DNA from 3 places in the Synechococcus sp. CS-1326 genome. Region 3 is predicted to be linked to each of the others. Evidence: predicted binding sites of a transcription regulator. Region 3 holds the regulator's gene; each other region holds the start of a gene.
What was found. Region 3 encodes NtcA, which controls nitrogen genes in cyanobacteria. Its sites were predicted from a motif close to GTANCNNNNGNTAC; they were not measured.

Region 1: the regulator NtcA is predicted to act here: its motif matches at 3,981-3,994, upstream of KQ307_RS03055 (ammonium transporter).
Region 2: the regulator NtcA is predicted to act here: its motif matches at 4,632-4,645, upstream of urtA (urea ABC transporter substrate-binding protein).

Annotation. Positions count from the first base shown of each region.
Region 1 covers NZ_JAHLYV010000011.1:22,517-28,944, reverse strand. The annotation lists gene KQ307_RS03080 (Rrf2 family transcriptional regulator) at 1-317, shown strand, start outside; gene KQ307_RS03075 (Crp/Fnr family transcriptional regulator) at 510-1,025, shown strand; gene KQ307_RS03070 (sulfate/molybdate ABC transporter ATP-binding protein) at 1,013-2,029, opposite strand; gene cysT (sulfate ABC transporter permease subunit CysT) at 2,144-3,001, shown strand; gene KQ307_RS03060 (sulfate ABC transporter permease) at 3,038-3,931, shown strand; gene KQ307_RS03055 (ammonium transporter) at 4,048-5,502, shown strand; gene KQ307_RS03050 (P-II family nitrogen regulator) at 5,649-5,987, shown strand; gene KQ307_RS03045 (APC family permease) at 6,043-6,428, shown strand, end outside.
Region 2 covers NZ_JAHLYV010000035.1:14,512-20,939, reverse strand. The annotation lists gene urtD (urea ABC transporter ATP-binding protein UrtD) at 1-764, opposite strand, end outside; gene urtC (urea ABC transporter permease subunit UrtC) at 761-1,936, opposite strand; gene urtB (urea ABC transporter permease subunit UrtB) at 1,940-3,097, opposite strand; gene urtA (urea ABC transporter substrate-binding protein) at 3,221-4,543, opposite strand; gene ureG (urease accessory protein UreG) at 4,698-5,321, opposite strand; gene KQ307_RS13955 (urease accessory protein UreF) at 5,382-6,101, opposite strand; gene ureE (urease accessory protein UreE) at 6,091-6,428, opposite strand, start outside.
Region 3 covers NZ_JAHLYV010000012.1:167,590-174,017, forward strand. The annotation lists gene KQ307_RS04370 (alpha-mannosidase) at 1-770, shown strand, start outside; gene psbN (photosystem II reaction center protein PsbN) at 758-898, opposite strand; gene psbH (photosystem II reaction center phosphoprotein PsbH) at 1,076-1,276, shown strand; gene KQ307_RS14870 (TatA/E family twin arginine-targeting protein translocase) at 1,323-1,721, shown strand; gene pth (aminoacyl-tRNA hydrolase) at 1,772-2,398, shown strand; gene KQ307_RS04395 (DUF3146 family protein) at 2,436-2,693, shown strand; gene KQ307_RS04400 (resolvase) at 2,690-3,154, opposite strand; gene KQ307_RS04405 (DUF3084 domain-containing protein) at 3,151-4,413, opposite strand; gene ntcA (global nitrogen regulator NtcA) at 4,471-5,199, opposite strand; gene KQ307_RS04415 (cob(I)yrinic acid a,c-diamide adenosyltransferase) at 5,434-5,976, shown strand; gene dcd (dCTP deaminase) at 5,981-6,428, shown strand, end outside.

The DNA of each region.
Region 1 (6,428 bases), on a different contig from region 3:
CCGACCGCTACCTCGAGCAGATGCTCACCAGCCTGAGGCGGGGCTCCATCCTGCGCAGCATCCGCGGCCCGCGTGGTGGCTATCAACTCCTGCGGCCCCCGACCGAAATCCCTATCTCGGAAGTGGTCGCCTGCCTGGAAGGCGAGCCCTCCCGGCGGGAAACGATCGGCCGCCAGAGCCCGGAGTTCAGCGTGCTCTCCAGCCTCGCCGCCAGGCTGGAGAGCCTTCGCCATGACCTGCTCGCCAGCACCAGCCTCCAGGACCTGCTCGATCAGCGCGAGGAACGCCTCAAGGCTGATTCGATGTATTTCATCTGAATGCACCTTTGCTGTTGGGCAAACCTCGGTTTGCCAATGGGATTAACGCGCTACTGTGCGAGAAGCCCGGGTGGCGCCGATGGTGTGCCCTTCAGCTCCGGCTTCCCGCTCCCAATCCCGTCGATGGCCGCCACGGTGTTCACTCCGCCACTCCACCTTGCGCTGACACCCAGTGAGGTCCTGCCAGAGGGCATGAATTGGCGCCTTCAGGAGGGTTATGTCCGCACCGTCAGCTGGAACGCCGAGGGCGAAACATTCACTCTCGCCATCTGGGGACCCGGCGACTTGGTGGCCTCCAGCACCTCTGTTCTCCAGCCGTTCGAGCTCCAGTGCCTCACCACCGTGGTGGTGGAGCAGCACCAGCCCAGCGCCGCTGAGGTTGAGCAGTTCCTTCGCCAACAGATTCGCTTTCTTGAGGAGATCTTTCTGATCAACCGGATTCGGGGTGCGCAAGAGCGGCTTCTGGCCTTGCTCGCCTGGCTCGGATCCCGTTTCGGCCAGGTGAGCAGTCGTGGTTCACGCTTTTCGCTCAAGGAGATGAACCTCACCCACAAGGCGCTGGGCGAACTCTGTGGACTCTCCCGGGTGACGGTGACCAAGATGCTCAACCGTTTCAAAGCCGAGGGGGTCCTGCAGCAGGTGAGCCGGGAGGATTATCTGATCCCGGCTTCAAGGCTCCGGATCCACCCTGGCCCTCAGATGGCGTAATCCGCCTCGAAGATCTTGCCCTGGCGGGTGATGATGTGAAGTTCATCTCCCGCCTTCAGGTTGCGGTGCTCGATTTGGTCGCGGGGCAGCTGGGCCAGCACCACCTCGCCACTGTCGAGCAAGAGTTCGGCCTGCAGATCCCGGCCCAAGTGGGTGAGCCGCCGCAGCTGCGCCGGCAGGCTTCCCGGCCGTGGCTTGGAGTGCACCTCCACGTCGTGGGGGCGCACAAACAGGGCCGCCTTCGCCTCCAGTCCTTCCCGCGCGTCCCGGGGCAGGGCATGGCGCGGCAACACGTTGACCTCCCCCACGAAGCGCATCACGAAGGGGGTGGCCGGATGGTCGTAGATCTCGGCGGGGGTGCCGATCTGCTCGATCCGGCCCTCGTTCATCACCACGATCGTGTCGGCCACCTCCATGGCCTCCTCCTGGTCGTGGGTCACGATCACCGTGGTGACGTGCATCTCGTCGTGGAGGTTGCGCAGCCAGGCCCGCAGTTCCTTGCGCACCTTGGCGTCGAGGGCACTGAACGGCTCATCGAGCAGCAGCACCTTGGGCTGAACCGCCAGGGCCCGGGCCAGGGACACCCGTTGCCGCTGGCCGCCGGAGAGCTGTGAAGGGTAGCGATGGCCGAAACCCTGCAGTTGCACCAGCTGCAGCAGCTCATCGACCCGCTGGCGGATCGGCTCCTTTTTCCAGCGGCGCAGTTCCAGCCCGAAGGAGATGTTCTGGCGCACGGTGCGGTGCTTGAACAGGGCGAAGTGCTGAAACACGAAGCCCACCTCCCGGTCCTGGGGGGAGCGGGCCGTGGCCTCCTCGCCGTTGATCCAGATGCGGCCGCTGTCGGCCTGATCCAGGCCGGCGATCATGCGCAGCAGGGTGCTCTTGCCCGAACCGGAGGGGCCCAGCAGGGCCACCAGGGAGCCACTCTCCACATCCACACTCACGGCGTCGATTGCCTTGAAGGCGCCGAACTGCTTGTTGACGTTGCTGACGCGGATTCCCATGGCCCCATGGCATTTCGGCGATCCTAGATGCTGATTCCCGTTTGCCAAGCGGAGAACCGTTGAATCCCGACGCCGACCCTGTTACCTTCTGCCGACAGCTGGTTTTTGCGTTCCATGTCGTCATCAGTGATCCGGCGTTGGCACCTGCCACGGCTCGAGCTGCCCTCCTGGCCCTGGCGGTTCACCTGGCTCTATCTGGGGCTGGTTCTGTTCCTGCCCCTGGGTGGTTTGCTGTTGCGGGCGGCTGGGGTGGGGCCGGCTCGTTTCTGGGAGCTGGCCACCACCCCGGAGGCGCTGGCCACCTACCAGGTGAGCTTCGGGCTGGCCCTGGTGGCCGCCTCCCTGAACGGTGTGTTCGGTCTGCTGATCGCCTGGGCCCTGGTGCGCAGCCGCTTCCCGGGCCAGCGGCTGCTCGATGCCCTGATCGATCTTCCCTTCGCCTTGCCCACCGCCGTGGCCGGTCTTTCTCTTTCGGCTGTGTACAGCACCAATGGCTGGATCGGCGCCCCCCTCTACGCCTGGTTCGGCCTCAAGGTGGCGTTCAACTGGCCGGGGGTGCTGGTGGCGATGGTGTTCATTTCACTGCCCTTCGTGGTGCGCACCGTGGAGCCCGTGCTGCGTGCCCTCGAAGCCGAACAGGAGGAGGCCGCCTGGTGCCTTGGAGCCAGGGCCGGCCAAACCTTTTTCAAGGTGGTGCTTCCCCAGTTGATGCCCGCCATCCTGGCCGGCGTGGCCCAGGGCTACAGCCGGGCCGTGGGTGAATACGGCTCGGTGGTGATGATTTCCAGCAACGTTCCCTTCCGGGATCTGATTGCCCCCACCCTGATCATCCAGAAACTCGAGGAGTACGACATCGAGGCGGCCACGGTGATCGGCACGGTGATGCTGCTGTTTTCCCTGGTCAGCCTGCTGGTGATCAATCTCCTGCAGGTGTGGGGCCTGCGCTACGCCGAAGACGTCCCCAGGGTCTGACCGCCTGACCCCAACTCTTGCCTCGCAACCCATTCCATGACCACCATTTCACCCCCACGGACCGAGCTCTCCGATCCGATCGCGCCGCCGGGGAAGCCCGCCCGCCGCTCGCTCGCCAGCCGGCTGCTGCCGGCCCTGGTTCCCCTGGTGGCCTGCCTCTACGTGGGAGTCGTGATCTTCTTGCCGGCACTCAATGTGGTGCTGCAGGCCTTCGCCAAGGGGCTGGCCCCCTTCCTGGAGAATCTTCAGAATGAGGAGTTGCGCAGTGCGATTCGCCTCACCCTGCTGATCACCCTGATCGCCGTTCCCGCCAACGCGATGTTTGGCCTGGCGGCCGCCACGGCGATCGCCCGCCACCAGTTTCGCGGCAAGGCCCTGCTGCTCAGCATCATCGACCTGCCGTTCTCAATCTCACCTGTGGTGGTGGGCCTGATGCTGGTGCTGCTGTTCAGCCCAAGCCACGGCTTGCTGGAAGGGCTGGTGAACAGCACCGGCTGGAAGATCCTGTTCTCCTGGCCATCCATGGTGCTGGCCACGATCATCGTGTCGATGCCTTTCATGGCGCGGGAGGTGATCCCGCTGCTGGAGGAAGAGGGCTGGGAGCAGGAGGAAGCGGCCAAGACCCTCGGTGCCACCGACTGGCAGATCTTCTGGAAGGTGACCCTTCCCACGGTGCGCTGGGCTGCCCTCTATGGGCTGATTCTCACCACGGCCCGTGCACTCGGTGAATTCGGGGCGGTGGCCGTGGTGAGCGGCAACATCGCCGGCGAAACCCAGACCCTGCCTCTCTTCGTGGAAGATGCCTACAAGCAGTACCACACAGAACTGGCCTACGGCGCTGCCCTGATCCTTGGGGCGGTGGCGATCCTGTCCTTGCTGCTCAAGCTCACTCTGGAGAGGCTGCTCGAACGGGATCGGTCCCAGCGCTAAGAGGGCTGGGATCCTCCTGTCACGAATCGATGGCACTCTCTGCCCTTCGGTGGCCCTTGCTACGGGAAGGAAGCCTGGAGCGGCAGAAGCTTTGAGTTCATTCTGGGTTCAACCCCATGAATACTCAGATTTCGGTTTCCGGCCGAGGCGAATCTGCCCTGGCCACTTTCGATCGCCACCGAATCAGGCTGTTCGCGCGGGTTCAGCAACCTGAGTTGCGGCGACTGGGGGTGTTTCTACTGGCAGCAGGAGCCGGAATGCTGCCCCTGATGGCGGGGTCGGCCCATGCGGCTCTGACCAAGGTTCCAACCAACGGCGCCGACACCCTGCTGATGTTGATGGGCTCCGCCCTGGTGTTGCTGATGACACCGGGACTGGCATTCTTCTACGGGGGATTCACCCGCGCCAAGAATGTGCTCAACACGATGATGATGAGCTTTTTCATGATGGGGCTGATCGGTGTCCTCTGGGTGGTGATCGGCTACAGCCTCTCGTTCGGCGTGGGCTTCAAGAGTCCATTCATAGGCGGACTCGAGTTCTTTATGATGAATGGGCTCGGAGGCCCCTTGGGTGATGCGCCGCTCTCCGATGGCTTTGCCATCAGCGCCACGAGCTTTGCGCTCTTCCAGGGCATGTTCGCGATCATCACCCCGGCGCTGATCAGTGGAGCCCTGGTGGAGCGGATCAGCTTCAAGGCCTGGTTCTGGTTCACCCTGCTCTGGAGTCTTCTGATCTATTCCCCAATGGCTCACATGGTCTGGGGGGGTGGCTTCATCGGCCCACTCGGCACGATCGGAGCCATCGACTTCGCCGGCGGCACGGTGGTGCACATCGCCTCCGGAGTGGCCGCCCTGGTTGCCGCCGCCATCGTGGGGCCACGGAACGCCTATCCCAATGCCACGCGTCCGCCCCACAACGTTCCGTTCATTCTTCTCGGTGCGGGCTTGCTGTGGTTCGGCTGGTTCGGATTCAATGGCGCCAGCTACTTCGCCGCGGCGGGAGCTGGGTTGTGCTTCATCACCACCTCCGCATCGGCATCGGCTGCCATGCTCACCTGGTGCCTGATCGAATGGTTCAAAGGCGGCAAGCCAACGGCTGTTGGAGCGGCCACCGGCGCCGTGGCTGGCCTGGTGGGAATCACCCCTGCGGCCGGTTTTGTGACGATCGGAAACTCCCTGCTGATCGGCGCCCTGACGGCCGTTGCCTGTTTCATTGCCATCCAGATCAAGGCGAAGATCCAGTTTGATGATTCCCTCGACACCTTCATGGTGCATGGCGTTGGCGGAACAATCGGCGCCCTGCTCACTGGCATTCTTGCCGCCAAAGTTCTTGTTCCCGCAGACTATTTCCCATTGTCTGCAAAGATCCTGACAGAAAGTGGAAACGTTGGTTTGTTCTTTGCCCAGTTCAAGGCCACCATTCTCACCTACGGCTTTGTCGGTATCGGCACAGCGGTGATTCTCCTGGTTGTCAAAGCAACCTGTGGGCTGAGAATCGATGCCGACGACGAAGAAACCGGCATGGACATCATGCTCCACGGCGAAGAAGCTTATGAACCGATGACAAACTAGCCTTGCTCTGTTAGCTTCTTGCCATTGGCCAGATCGGGTTCAACCTTTCGTCTGGCTATGGCCCCAACCAGCCCTGTCTCAGTCCGTGGTCCATCGCCGCTCACTGATCACCTGGCTCCCCGACCCAATTCCTCTTCACTTTCTCAATGAAAAAAATCGAAGCGATCATCCGGCCATCCAAGATCGACGACGTCAAGACGTCCCTGGTGAATGCCGGCATCATCGGCATGACCATCACGGACGTGCGTGGCTTTGGTCGGCAGAAAGGTCAGGTTGAAACTTACCGCGGCACCGAGTTCACAGTGGAGTTTCTCTCCAAAGTGAAGGTGGAGGTGGTTGTCGAAGACGACAAAGTGGCGTCGGTGATCGAAGCCATCACCGGACCCTCCCGCACCGGTGAAATCGGCGATGGCAAGATCTTCGTGATCCCGGTGGAGGATGTGGTGCGGATCCGCACAGCCGAATCCGGATCTTTGGCGATCTGAGCGTCCTGCCGGGCATCCCGCCTACGCTTGCTGGCCACAGGCGTCTGAGCAGGCCTTGAGCAACGATCCAGGCGGATCCTTTCCCCAGTCCCTCAGACGTCTGCTGATCGGAGCGCCGCTTCCCACCAGCGCCCACACCGAGGAGCGGCTCACCAACGCCGAAGCCCTCGCCATCCTCAGCTCCGACGCCCTCTCCTCGGTGGCCTATGCCACCCAGGAGATCGTGCTGGTGCTGGGCATGGCGGGGGCCGCCGCCTTGCACTACACCCTGCCGATCACGGGGCTGATCGTGGCCCTGATGCTGGTGGTGGCGATCAGCTACCGGCAGACGATCAGGGCCTATCCCCATGGGGGCGGTTCCTACCGGGTGTCCCACGACAACCTCGGAGTGATCCCCGGGCTCTGCGCCGGCGCCTCCCTCTCGATCGACTATGTGCTCAC
Region 2 (6,428 bases), on a different contig from region 3:
GTTTCGACGCCGAGATACACCTCGATCACCCTTGGATCGCTCTGCACCTCATCCATCGGTCCTTCACACAGCACGTGGCCCTCATGCAGCACCGTGACCTGGGAATCGAGCTCGCGGATGAAGTCCATGTCGTGTTCGATCACCAGCACGGTGTGATCACCGGAGAGCTGTTTGAGCAGATCGGCGGTGCGACCGGTTTCTTCATCGGTGAGGCCGGCCACCGGTTCATCCACAAGCAGCAGGTCTGGATCCTGGGCCACCAGCATGGCGATTTCCAGCCATTGTTTCTGGCCGTGGGACAGTCCCCCGGCCAGTTGATTGGCGTAGGGCTCAAGCCCCACCACTCCGAGCAGATGCTGCACCCGGTCACGGGCGTTCGCATCGAGCCCACCGAACAGCAGGTTGAGCGGCGAGGGATTGCCGCTCACCGCCAGCTCAAGGTTGCGACGGGGTGTGAGGTTCTGATACACCCTGGGGGTCTGGAACTTGCGGCCGATGCCCAGCCGGGCGATTCGGTGCTCGGCGGTGCCGACCAGGGATCGACCGCGGAACATCACGTCGCCTTTGGTGGGCTTCACCTTGCCGGTGATCACATCGAGGAAGGTGGTCTTGCCGGCGCCGTTCGGTCCGATCACCGCCCGCAACTCGCCGGCGGAAAGGCTCAGGTTGAGATCCTTGAGCGCCCAGAAGCCGTCAAAGCTGACGCTCACCGAGCGGAGCTCGAGCAGCGGTTGATCGGCGCTCGGGGCGGATCGACTGGTCATGGTTGTGCTCCCGGGGGCCGAATGGGTTCGAGCTCTGCACTGGAGTCGATCGAGCCCGCTTCTGAGCGCAGGGCCGGATCAAGATCCAGGGCGGGGTAAGTGGGGGAGCGGGGAGGCCAGCCGACCATCGCCTGCAGCTTGGCCACTCCGCCCAGCCGCCACCAGCCGACCAGTCCATCGGGCAGGGCCGTGACCACCAGAAGGAACAGGCCCCCCTGGATGAACAGCCAGGTTTCAGGCAGCTGCTCACTGACCAGGCTCTTGGCGTAGTTGATCACCACGGCTCCGAGCACCGCGCCGATCAGGGTGCCACGGCCACCCACGGCCACCCAGATCACCATCTCGATTGAAAAGGGCACAGCCATGAACTGGGGCGAGATGATGCCGGACTGGACGGTGTACAGGGCTCCGCTGATACCGGCCAGCCCGCCGGCCACCGCGAAGACGAGGGTTTTGTAGGTGGTGGGGTTGTAACCGGTGAACCGCATCCTCGGTTCGTCATCGCGAATGGCGATCAGGGCATCGCCGAATCGACCGGTGGTGAGCCAACGACAGAGAAACCAGGCCGCAACGGTGAGAACCACGGTGATCATGAAGATGTAGCGCTGCATCAGATCGGAGCCAACCAGTTGTCCGAAAATCTGGGCGGTGCTGGTCTTCAGGCCATTGGTGCCGTTGATCAGTTTCTGCTGGCCGTTGAAGAAATTGAAGAAGACCAGCAGGGCAGCCTGGGTGAGGATTGAGAAATAGACGCCTTTGATCCGGTTGCGAAAAACGAGAAAACCCAGCAACCCCGCCACCACGGCAGGAATCACCCAGATCGCGAAAAAGGTGAAGACCGGAGAGTTGAAGGGCTGCCAGAAGCCGGGCAATTCCTTGACGCCATACAGGTCGAAGAATTCAGGCAGTTTGCCGGGCTCGAGGTTGTCGAGGGTGAGAAACATGCCGATGGCATAGCCGCCCAGGGCAAAGAAGATCCCCTGGCCGAGGCTGAGCATGCCGGTGAAACCCCAGATCAGATCGATCCCCAGGGCCACGATGCCAAGGGACAGGAATCGGCCCAGCAGGTTGAGGCGGAAGGGGGGAAGCAGCACCGGCAGAATCAATCCGGCTGCCACGATCAGCACCCAGGGCAACCAGCGGCGAAGGGTGGATGGGGAGGTAGCGGTCATGGCTCAGGCCTCCACCATGCGGCCCTTGGGGGGGAACAGCCCGGCTGGCTTGAACTGCAGGAACACCACAATCAGGATGAACACCAGAACCTTCGCCATTGAGGTGGTGGCGAAGAAGGTGATCACTTCATTCATTCCAGCTGGCATCGTCGGCCAGACGAGCAGCAGCGAGCCCGATCCGATCACATAGCTGAGCACCCCGATGCTCAGAGCTGCCACCACGGTGCCGAGCAGCTTGCCGACCCCGCCGAGCACCACCACCATGAAGCAGTCGACGATGTAGTTGCCGCCCAGATTCGGGCCGACGGATCCGAGCAGGGTCACAGCCACGCCGGCCACACCGGCCAGGCCGGAGCCCACCAGGAAGGTGAGGGCATCGACGGTCTGGGTTGGAATGCCGAGGCAATCACTCATTGACCGGTTCTGGGTGACGGCGCGGATCCTGATCCCCCAGACGCTTTTCTGCAGGAACCAGTTGACCGCCAGCAGGGCCACGAGGCTCAAGGCGATGATGAACAGACGGGCCGTGGGCATCGTGACCCCGCCGACATCAACTGCCCCTTGCAGCCAATCGGGCGCACTGACATCCAGGTTGCGGGCGCTGAACCAGGGTTGATCCATGGATCGGTTCGTGCCCAGGGCAGATGCGGCCAGAATCCCGACCAGGCCAGCCACAAGCCAGCTGGAGACGCCGATGATCGGCGTCCAGCGTTGCTCCCACCAGCGCCTGGGGGTGAACCGCGGCAGCAGCAGCCCGATCGCCACGGCCAGCACCAGGCCCACCATGAAGGCGCTTGATACCGAGCGAACGAATTGCTGCAGGATCAGGCTCACCCCCCAGGTGGCCAGCAGGGTTTCCAGCGGCCGGCCGTAGAGGCGCCGGATCACGGTTTTCTCCAGCAGCAGTCCGGCCAGGCCACTCACCAGGAAGGCCAGGGGGATGGCCACCAGGATGTAGATGGGGAAGAGCGCTTCGAGAGGACCTTCCTTGCAGAGGTTCTGCACCACATAGGTGGTGTAGGCCCCCAGCATCATCAACTCGCCATGGGCCATGTTGATGACGCCCATCAGGCCGAAGACAACGGCAAGACCGAGGGCGGCGAGCACCAGCACGGAGCCGATGGCCAGGCCGTTGAAGAGCGTTTCGTAGAGAAGATCCATGGCGTCCCGTTGGGGACCTGCGATAGGAATGGGTCTGAAAAAAGAGGCCGCACCCGTAGAAAAGGTGCGGCCTGGAATTCAGGGAGCAAAGCAGCTCCCTGAGCAATCAAGCCGGTTGGCCGATCACATCTTGAACTTGCCCGCGTCGGGGCGGTCCTGGGTCCAATCGCAGGTGTATCCCTTGGTTTCGGGCACGAACTGGTTCCAGGCCAGCGGTTTGACGATGCCCTGGTTCTCGATGATCTTGAACATGCCGTCTTTCTGAACCTCACCGATCATCACCAGTTCGGTGGTGTGGTGGTTGGGCTGCACTTCGATCGGGCCCTGGGGAGCATCAAACTTCACCCCGATCAAGGCTTCCCGAACCTTGTTGTCATCGACACTGTTGGCCTTTTCAGCACCCTTGGCCCAGAGGTAGACCATGTTGTAAGCGGATTCAGCGGGATCATTGGTGACCCGCTTCTCGCCGTACTTGGCCTTGAAGTCGGCGGTGAACTTCTTGGAGGCAGGTGTGTCGAGGCTCTGGAAGAAGTTCCAGGCGGCATAGGTGCCTTCGAGGTACTCAGGGCCGATGGCGGCCACTTCCTCTTCCGCGACCGAGAAGCTCATGATCGCGTAGCCATTGCCAGGGGTGATCCCGGCTGCCTTCATCTGCTTGAAGAAGGCCACATTGCTGTCGCCGTTCAGAGTGTTGACGATCACGCCGCCCTTGGGAAGAGCCTGCTTGATCTTGGCGATGATCGGTGCCACCTCGGTGTTGCCGAGGGGGAGATAGTCTTCGCCGACCAGGTTGCCTCCCTCAGCCTTGAGCTGCTCCTTGATGATCGTGTTGGCTGTACGTGGGTACACGTAGTCGGAACCAACCAGGAAGAAGTCTTTGCCCTTGTTCTTGAGGAGCCAGGACACGGCGGGCTCAGCCTGCTGATTCGGGGTGGCGCCGCTGTAGAAGATGTTCTTCGAGCACTCCTGGCCCTCGTACTGAATCGGATAGAAGAGAAAGTGATCCTTGGCTTCGAACACCGGCAGCATCGCCTTGCGGCTCGCTGAGGTCCAACCGCCGAACACCACGGCGACCTGATCCTGATCAATCAATTTCGTGGCCTTCTCGGCGAAGGTGGGCCAGTCAGAGGCTCCGTCTTCTTCGATCGGCACGATCTTCAGCTTCTTTCCATCGACCTTGACGCCGCCGGCGGCATTGATCTCCTCGATCGCCATCAGCTCGGCTTCGGCCACCGTGTTCTCGGAGATGGCCATGGTGCCGGAGCGGGAGTGAAGGATGCCCACCTTCACTTCACCGTCGAACTCACCACCGCCTCCATCAGCGGCTTTTTCGGCGCCGCCCCCACAGGAGGCCAGGGTGATGCTGGTGGCCAGAGCCAGGCTGCCACCAAGAATCCTGAGGGAAACCTTTTGCAGCGAGGCCTGCCGCAGGCGAGTCAGCTGCATCGAGTTTGGCTTCATCTGGTCAATCTCCTGAAGAGTGGTCCGCTCATCGGCGGTACAGGACCGTATCGACTGTTGCCATGAACACCTTGTAGCGATTGGAACACTTTGAGGATCTGCTGTCCTTGGAGCGCTCCGCTCGCCCTGGCTGATCGCTTCAGTGCTCCGGTTCGGCACCGGCCAGCTGTGGCAATTGCTGCCACACAAACGCTTCCACCTGCTCCACCCCTTCGCCGCTGCGCAGGTTGGTGAAGCACCAGGGCCTGCCGCCCCGCATCCGCCCGGCGTCGTGCTCCATCACCTCCAGGCTCGCGCCCACCATCGGCGCCAGATCGATCTTGTTGATCACCAAGAGATCGGAGCGGGTGATGCCCGGGCCGCCCTTGCGCGGGATCTTGTCACCGGCCGCCACATCGATCACGTAGATGCAGCGGTCGACCAGCTCGGGACTGAAGCTGGCGGCCAGATTGTCGCCGCCGCTCTCCACCATCACCAGATCCAGGTTGGGAAAGCGCTCCTCCAGCTCCTCCACCGCCGCCCGGTTGATCGAGCAGTCTTCGCGGATGGCCGTGTGGGGACAGCCACCCGTTTCAACGCCCCGGATCCGCTCGGGCTCCAGGGCCCCGACCCGGGTGAGGAACTGGGCGTCTTCCTGTGTGTAGATGTCATTGGTGACCACCGCCAGCTCAAGGCGATCACGCAGCCGGCGGCAGAGAGCTTCCACCAGGGCCGTTTTGCCGGAACCCACCGGCCCGGCCACCCCCAGGCGCAACTTGCTCATCCCACGATTCCTCCCTGGTGGATCGGGTTCTAAACGGTGATCGGGGTGGCTTGTGTGGCGCTAGCTGCGGAACAGACGGGAATAGAGCTCAGCATGGCGGAGCTGGGCCATCCCTGCCCCCACGCCGCCATTCCAGAGCTGATGCGGATCAGCGTTCACCAGGGCGATGGCCCGCTCGCCCAGGAGGCTGGCCATCGCCAGTTGGAGCCGCTGTCCCTGGGTGGGACCGAGCGGGATCAGGCGCACAGCCGCGCTCACCTGGTTGGCCACCCAGCCATAGAGATAGGCCTCGACCAGCTCCTCCAGCTCCAGCTCCAGGCAGAGGCCCGCCCAGGCCCAGGCGGCTGGCCAGCCCAGGCGCGCCGGTCTGATGGCGTGGCCGTTGCCGGGCAGCGGCCAGCCCAGCTCGCCAAGCAGCTGGAGCAGGGAGTGGCCCATCTGGCACTGCTGGGCCCGCAGCTCCGGCGCCTCCCGCAGGACCCGCAGCCAGCCGTCGCGATCGAGCAGGTCGGATGCGGCGGCGGCGGCGGCCAGCTGATCGTTCCGGTCCTCCGCGTCGCGCCAGCTCGTCAGGGCGGACTGGAGTGGCTTCAGGCTTGCCGCTTCGATCGTGATCGCCCCTCGCCACAGCTCCGCTTCCAGCCAGCGCCGCAGGGCCTCGGCGTTTCCCAGCCTTCCGCCTTGAACCAGCTCCTCCAGCCCCTCCGAATAACTGAAGGCGCCCACTGGCAGGGCGGGGCTGAGCAGTTGCCACAGGTGCGGGCGGGAATCAGTGGTCATGCTGATGGCCGCCTCCCCCATCCCCGCCGCCGGCATACGCTCCCGCTTCCGGCAGGAACGGAGCGGTGAGAGGCTTCACGCTCAGGCCCCGTTGGCGCAGCAGCATCTCGAGCACAGGGTCCTGCAGGATCCGCAGCTGGCCGGGCCGGAGTTCCATGGCCACATGGCGGTTGCCCAGGTGATAAGCGGCCTGCAGCAGGGCCAGGGGATCGGAGCTGCTCACCAGCAGCAGCGGTTCAGCCGCCGCCTCCACGATCACCACGGTGACCTGGGCAGCGTCGCTGAGGGCCTCCCCTGGCAGCAGGGCGCTGCCACGGGGAAGTTGCA
Region 3 (6,428 bases):
GGGCCAGCCGGCTGCGACTGGACATCCAGCTGCGCGCCGGCAGCCCCTGGCTGGAGCTGACCCTGAGCGTGGACTGGCGCCAGCGCCATGAACTGCTGCGGCTGGAGTTGCCGCTCGGCCAAAGAGCCCGGCGCTGGGCGGCGGACACCGCCGGGGGCGTGCTGGAGCGGCCTGCTGAGGTTTGCACCGCGCGGGAGGCGAGCCGCTGGGAAGTGCCGGCGATCAGCTGGGTGGCCAGCCAGGCTGCCTCCAGTGGCCTGGCGGTGCTGCTCGACGGTCCCCAGGGCGTGTCGGCCGAGCCGGATCGGCTGGGGGTGTCCCTGCTGCGCGGACCGTGCTGGCCCGATCCAGGCGCGGATGGCGGCCTGCAACGCCTGCGGCTCGCCCTTCTCCCCTGCGCGGGGGGTTGGCGGCAGGCGGCGGTTGCCGCCGAGGCCGTGCGGTTCCGCGAGCCCCTCTGGCGGCGGCCGGGCGGCGGCGGCCAGGAATCCTGGTTGCCGATTCTGGACCTGGGCGACTCTGATCTTCGACTGATCAGCCTGCGACCTGATCCGGAAGCGGGGGTGCTGCAGCTCACGGTGCAGAACCTTTCGCCCTGCCGCCGGCAGCTGAGGCTCAGCCAGCCCTGGCAGCTGCTGGAGCGCCTGGCGACGGCGACGGATCAGGGCCCTGATGGCGAGCTGGGCCGCCTCGGGCCCTGGCAGCTGGCCAGCTGGCGGATCCGGCGTCAATCGGCCCGGCGTGACTCGGCCCGGCCTCAGTCGTCGTGATCGTCGAATGGATCGGTGAGCCCCTTCGATGGCGGCCCGAAGGCCAGATACACGCCAAAACCGGTCAGGGCGAACAGCACCAGCAGAACGGTGATCGAGATCGAGAGCGCAGGGGAGGTGTCGGTCACGGGCGGGTGCGGCGGGCAGGGAGGGGGACGGAGGGCTGGATGGTCGGGCCGGATCAGGTTTCAACAGGAATGGTCGCGACCGGTTCCTGTTGCAACTCTCGACCGGGGCGGCCCGGTGCAGCATCGAGACCTTTACAGTAGTGATTCCGATCCCCGTTCCAGAGAGGTTCAGCCGCCATGGCCCAACGCACCCGCCTGGGAGACCTGCTTCGTCCCCTGAATTCCGAGTACGGCAAGGTCGTGCCCGGCTGGGGAACAACACCCGTGATGGGAGTGATCATGCTGCTGTTCCTTGTGTTCCTGCTGGTGATCCTGCAGCTGTACAACAAGTCGTTGCTGCTTGATGGCATCACTGTGAACTGGAACGGCCTCGGCTGATTCACCGTCAAGCTGATTCACCGCCAACCTGGCGATCGCACTGCCCATGAATGTCTTCGGGATCGGTCTGCCGGAAATGGCGGTGATTGCCGCCATCGCCCTGCTTGTGTTCGGCCCGAAGCGGTTGCCGGAGCTGGGCCGCACCCTGGGCCGCACCCTGAAGGGCTTTCAGTCCGCTTCCCGGGAGTTTGAGCAGGAGTTTCGCCAGGCCATCGATACCGAAACGGTCAGGGTCACCACGACGGAGCGGGAGCTGGTGGAGCGAGAGCAGCCCGTGATCAACGACCTGCCGGTCCAGAACGACCTGCCGATCCAGGCGGCCACTGGCGCCCCGGTTCTGGCCGTTGAAGCGGCTTCCAAAGCCACACCAGAGGAGGCGGCTCCGCCCGTGTCGAGCGAACCGGAGCAGGCCGCAGATCCGATCGCTTCCACCCCGCCCGGCTGATCGCAGCCGTCCTGGCCGAGGATTCGCTGGTCCCGCTCCGTCGACCCGTCATGACCACCACGCCGCCCCGGGATGGGGATCTCCAGGTGCTGGTCGGGCTTGGCAATCCCGGCAGCGCGTACACCAGCACCCGCCACAACGTGGGCTTCATGGCCCTGGAGCGACTGGCCCGCCGTGAGGGGGTGACCTTTCGCCAGAACGGCAAGCTCAGGGGCCAGCTCGCCGACCTGCGGCAGGGCGAGCGCCGTCTGCGGTTGCTGATGCCCAGCACCTTCATGAACGAAAGCGGTGGCTCGATTCGTGCCACGCTCGACTGGTTCGGCCTGGGACCTGACCAGGTGCTCGTGCTCGTCGACGACATGGATCTACCCCTGGGCCGGCTGCGTTTGCGCCGCGAGGGCAGTGCCGGCGGCCATAACGGCCTGCGCAGCACGATCGAGCAACTCGGCACCCAGCGGTTCGCCCGGCTGCGGATCGGCATCGGCGCTCCGGCCACGGAGCCCGGCCTGCGCAAGGAACGCACCGTGTCCCATGTGCTCGGCCGCTTCAGCCCTGCCGAGCAGTCGGTGCTTGATGCCGTGCTCGACGAGGTGCTCGACGGGGTGGCCCTGATCCAGGCGCTTGGCTACGAGCGGGCCGGCAACCGGATCAACGCTTTTCAGGCCGCCCCTGCCTGAACGGCACCCTGCCCAGCCTGCCCCGTACGTTGTCGCCGTGAGTCGCCTGCCCGCCACCACCGCCCAGCTGCGGGTCCTGCACCAGAGCTTCAGCCAGAAGCTGCTCGAAGGCGAGGTGGTCGCCGGCGGATTTCAGTGGACCTTCCGCTGGGCCTTCGATCGCGGCGAGCTGAGCGTGGAGCCCTCGCTCGGCCGCGCCCTGATCCAGGACGCGCTGCTGCGCTTTCTGCTCAAGGCCGACTACCAGCTGGAACCCGGCAGCGACTATGCCTTCACCGTGCGGGCCAAGTTTTAGGGGGATGGGGCGACGCCTGGGCCAGGGGAGGGGCGATCGAGGCAACAGTCGAGGCGATAGCCGAGTGTTCGCTCCAGCAACACCTGGGCAACGACATCATCCCAGGGTCGCGGTGGCTGCCGGAGCCCGAGGGGAAGCAGCCGTTGCCAGCCCCGGGCTGGATGGAGCTGCCAGTAGCGCGGCCGGGCGGCCAGGGTGCTGCCCCGCTCATCGACCAACAGCACCGGGCAGAGCGGTTGCAGCCGCTGCAGCCAGGCCTGGCTGCCCGTGCCGTTGCCGAGCACAAGAGCAGACACCTGGCGGCGGCGAATCCAGCTGCTCAGCTGCTGCAGCGTTTCATCCGGACTGAGCACCAGGGCCGCTTCGATCCGGTGGCGGCTGGCATCGGTGCGCACGAGACCGCACTTGCTGCGGCCGGGATCAAGGCCGGCCAGGGGCCCCTCGGCTGGCAGCTCGCTCATGGCCGCCGAGGTTGCACGGAAGCAGCTGTTCCAGCGGCGGTGCCCCCGACCCGACGGAGTTCGAGGAAGATCGGATCAGGGGTGTCTGAATTCCGCACCGCCACGGCTTCGAGCCTGACGCTCTGCCCGCCGGGGCGCTCGCTGAGCTCGCGGCCCAGCCGGTTGAACAGATTCACATCGAACTGAACCCCATCGGCCACCGACCCCTGCCGCTGGGCCCTGGCGAAGGAGGCGGTGAGCAGGAGGTTGAGGCGATTGCGCACCTGGATGGCGGAGAGCTCGTCGCCCTCCAGGGACGTGGTGGCCATCACATCCCCCTGACGGATCACCGTGCGGTTCTGCCGCAGGTCGGGGAAGCCCAGCACCTGGCGCTCCCCCCGCAGCACATTGGCGGCCGAGAGGATGCTCACGACCCAGGAGCCGCCTTTGCCGAGCAACCCCTCCAGCTTGACGATGTCGGCGCGGGGGACCAGCAGGATCTGGCTGTCGGCGGGCTGGCCGGGCAGCACCCGCTCAAAAGCCTTGAGGTTGGCCTGGCGCAGCAGGGCCTCGATCACCGGCCTGGCCTCGGCAGGCCGTTTCAGCGCCACCTTGGCGGTGGCGAGGGCCTGGCCGCTGGTGATCACCACATCCCCCTGGCGCAGGGCGATCAGCTTGGTTTCCAGCCCCTTGAGCTCGGCTTCACCAGCCTTGATCTGCTGCCTGACCCGGGCCAGCTCCGCTTCGGTGCTGCGGATGTCGCGATCGCGGCCCCTGATCTCCGCCGTGAGCCGATCCCGCTGGCTGAGCAGGGCCTGACGCTGGGCCTGAAGCGGTTGCAGCTCCCGCCGCAGCTGCGTGGCCTGCACCTCCACCGAGGCCAGCTGCTGCCGGGCCTGGGCGCGACCCTGCTCGGCCCGCACGACGCCCTGCTGCGCCTGGCGCTGGGCCGTGGCGCTGCGCAGGCGAGCGCTTTCGCTGGCCCCGAGCGCTGCGGTGCTGCGATCCAGGGCCGTGCGCCCTTCCCGCAGCTTCAGCTGCAAGGCATCGAGCTCGAACAGGCCCACCCGGAGGCGTTCACTGACCGCGAGCATCAATCCCAGCGAAATGGCGCTGATCAGGCTGCCGGTGAGCACGGTGATCAGCACGGCCGTGTTGCGCGGCCTGAGGTTGAACAGGCTGAGCCGGGCCTTGCCGATGCGGCTGCCCAGCCGATCCCCCAGGGTGGCGAGCACACCACCCAGCACCAGAAGGGCAAGGATCAGCAGCCAGCCGGACACGGCCCAGTGCAGGGGAATCCAGTATCGACGGCGGACCTCCGCCCAGCCAGGGGGAGATCAGCTGAAGCGCTTGGCCAGGGCCACCGGATCGAACACGGTGATCTTCTTGCGGTCCACCTGGACCAGCCCGGCCTGGCGCAGGTCACCGAGCAGCCTGGTGATGGTGACCCGGGTCGAGCCGATCGCTTCGGCGATCGACTGGTGGGAGAGCCGCAGGTCGATGGTGATGCCATCGGTGCCCGGCACGCCGAAATCACGGCAGAGCACCAGCAGAAAGCTCACCAGCCGCGAGGACATGTCGCGATGGGTGAGGGTTTCGATCATGGTTTCGGTCTGGAGGATGCGGGAGGAGAGCCCCTGCAACAGGAGCAGACCGACGCTGGCGTCCTGCTCGATCGCCCGCCGCACCGAGGTGGCCGGTGCCGCCACCATCTCGACACGGGTGAAGGCCACCGCGTGATAGAAGCGATCGGAGCGTTGGCCGGTGAGCAGGGAGAGCACGCCGAACAGGCTGTTCTCCCGCAGCAGGGCCACGGTGATCTCCTCGCCCGATTCATACACCCTGGAAAGCCGGACGGCACCACGGCGGAGCAGGTAGACCCGCTCGGCCGGATCACCCGGGAAGAAGATCGTTTTTCCCCGCTCCACCGTTTCGAGCGTGCTGCCGTTGAGGCCACGCATCACCTCAAGCAGGGTGGCCGGCCCATTGGCGGGGGGGGGCAGTCCGCCGGAGCTGGGGGGAGGGGTGGTGCTGGTGCGGCTGAATCCGCGCATAGCGCCGACCATGACGGCGGAACAAGTGGCTGGAAGCTACGGAGCGCCCCGGGTGCTCCCTGTATCCGATGACACTAACCACCCGCTTCCGGCCTGTCAGGGCCTGGCTGGGCGCAGCGGCGAAGCGGCGGGCATGAGCTGGACAGCCGCTGGCTGGTACATCTGTTTGCACTAGGGGTGGTGGCAAGCAGCTTGTTTCGGCGGACGGCGCCGCTACATTCAGCATCGCGGTTCTGAAGGGTGTTGATGACGGCCAGCCTGATCAAGCCTTGCGTCGAGGTGCGCCCGCTCCGCTCCGTTCCTGGCCTGGCCCAGACGGAGGGCCTGTTGCAGGTGCACACAGCCCCGTTCCGCGGCAGCTTCGACGGGGTGTTCAGCCAGGCCCTGCGGACCGCGGGGCTCGGCAGCCGGGTGCTGATCAGTCAGTTCCTCAAGGGCGGTGTCGACCAGGGGCCGGAGCACAGCCTCTGGCTCTGCGGCCGGCTGCAGTGGATGCGTCCGGCGGTGCCCGCCTGCCTGACCGAACCAGCCGACGATGAGGTGGAACGGGCTGCGGTCGAGCAGGTCTGGGCCTTCAGCCGCCGGCAGTTGCTCACCGGCGAACTCAGCCTGCTGGTGCTCGATGAGCTGGGCCTGGCGATCGGCCTCGGCTACCTGGAAGCGGCGGAGGTGGAGGCCAGCCTGCGCCAACGCCCGCCCAACCTCGATGTGATCCTCACGGGCCCCTCGATTCCCGAGGGGCTGCTGGCGATGGCGGATCAGGTCACCCAGCTCCGCCGCAACTGCTGACCCCATGCTCAAGTGCGACCGCTGGATCAACGAACAGGCCGCGAGCGGCATGCTCGAACCGTTCCAGGCCACGCTGGTGCGCCACCTCGATGCCGAGAACCGCACGGCGCCGGTGCTGAGCTATGGCTGCTCCTCCTACGGCTACGACCTGCGGCTCTCGCCGAAGGAATTCCTGATCTTCCGGCACGTGCCGGGCACGGTGATGAACCCGAAGCGGTTCAACCCGGCGAACCTGGAGCCGGCACCGCTGCACCACGACGACGACGGCGACTACTTCATCCTGCCCGCCCATTCCTACGGCCTGGGGGTGGCGCTGGAGCTGCTGCGGGTGCCGGCCAACATCACCGTGATCTGCCTGGGCAAGAGCACCTATGCGCGCCTCGGCATCATCGTGAACACCACCCCGGCTGAAGCCAGCTGGGAAGGCCATCTCACGCTGGAGTTCAGCAACT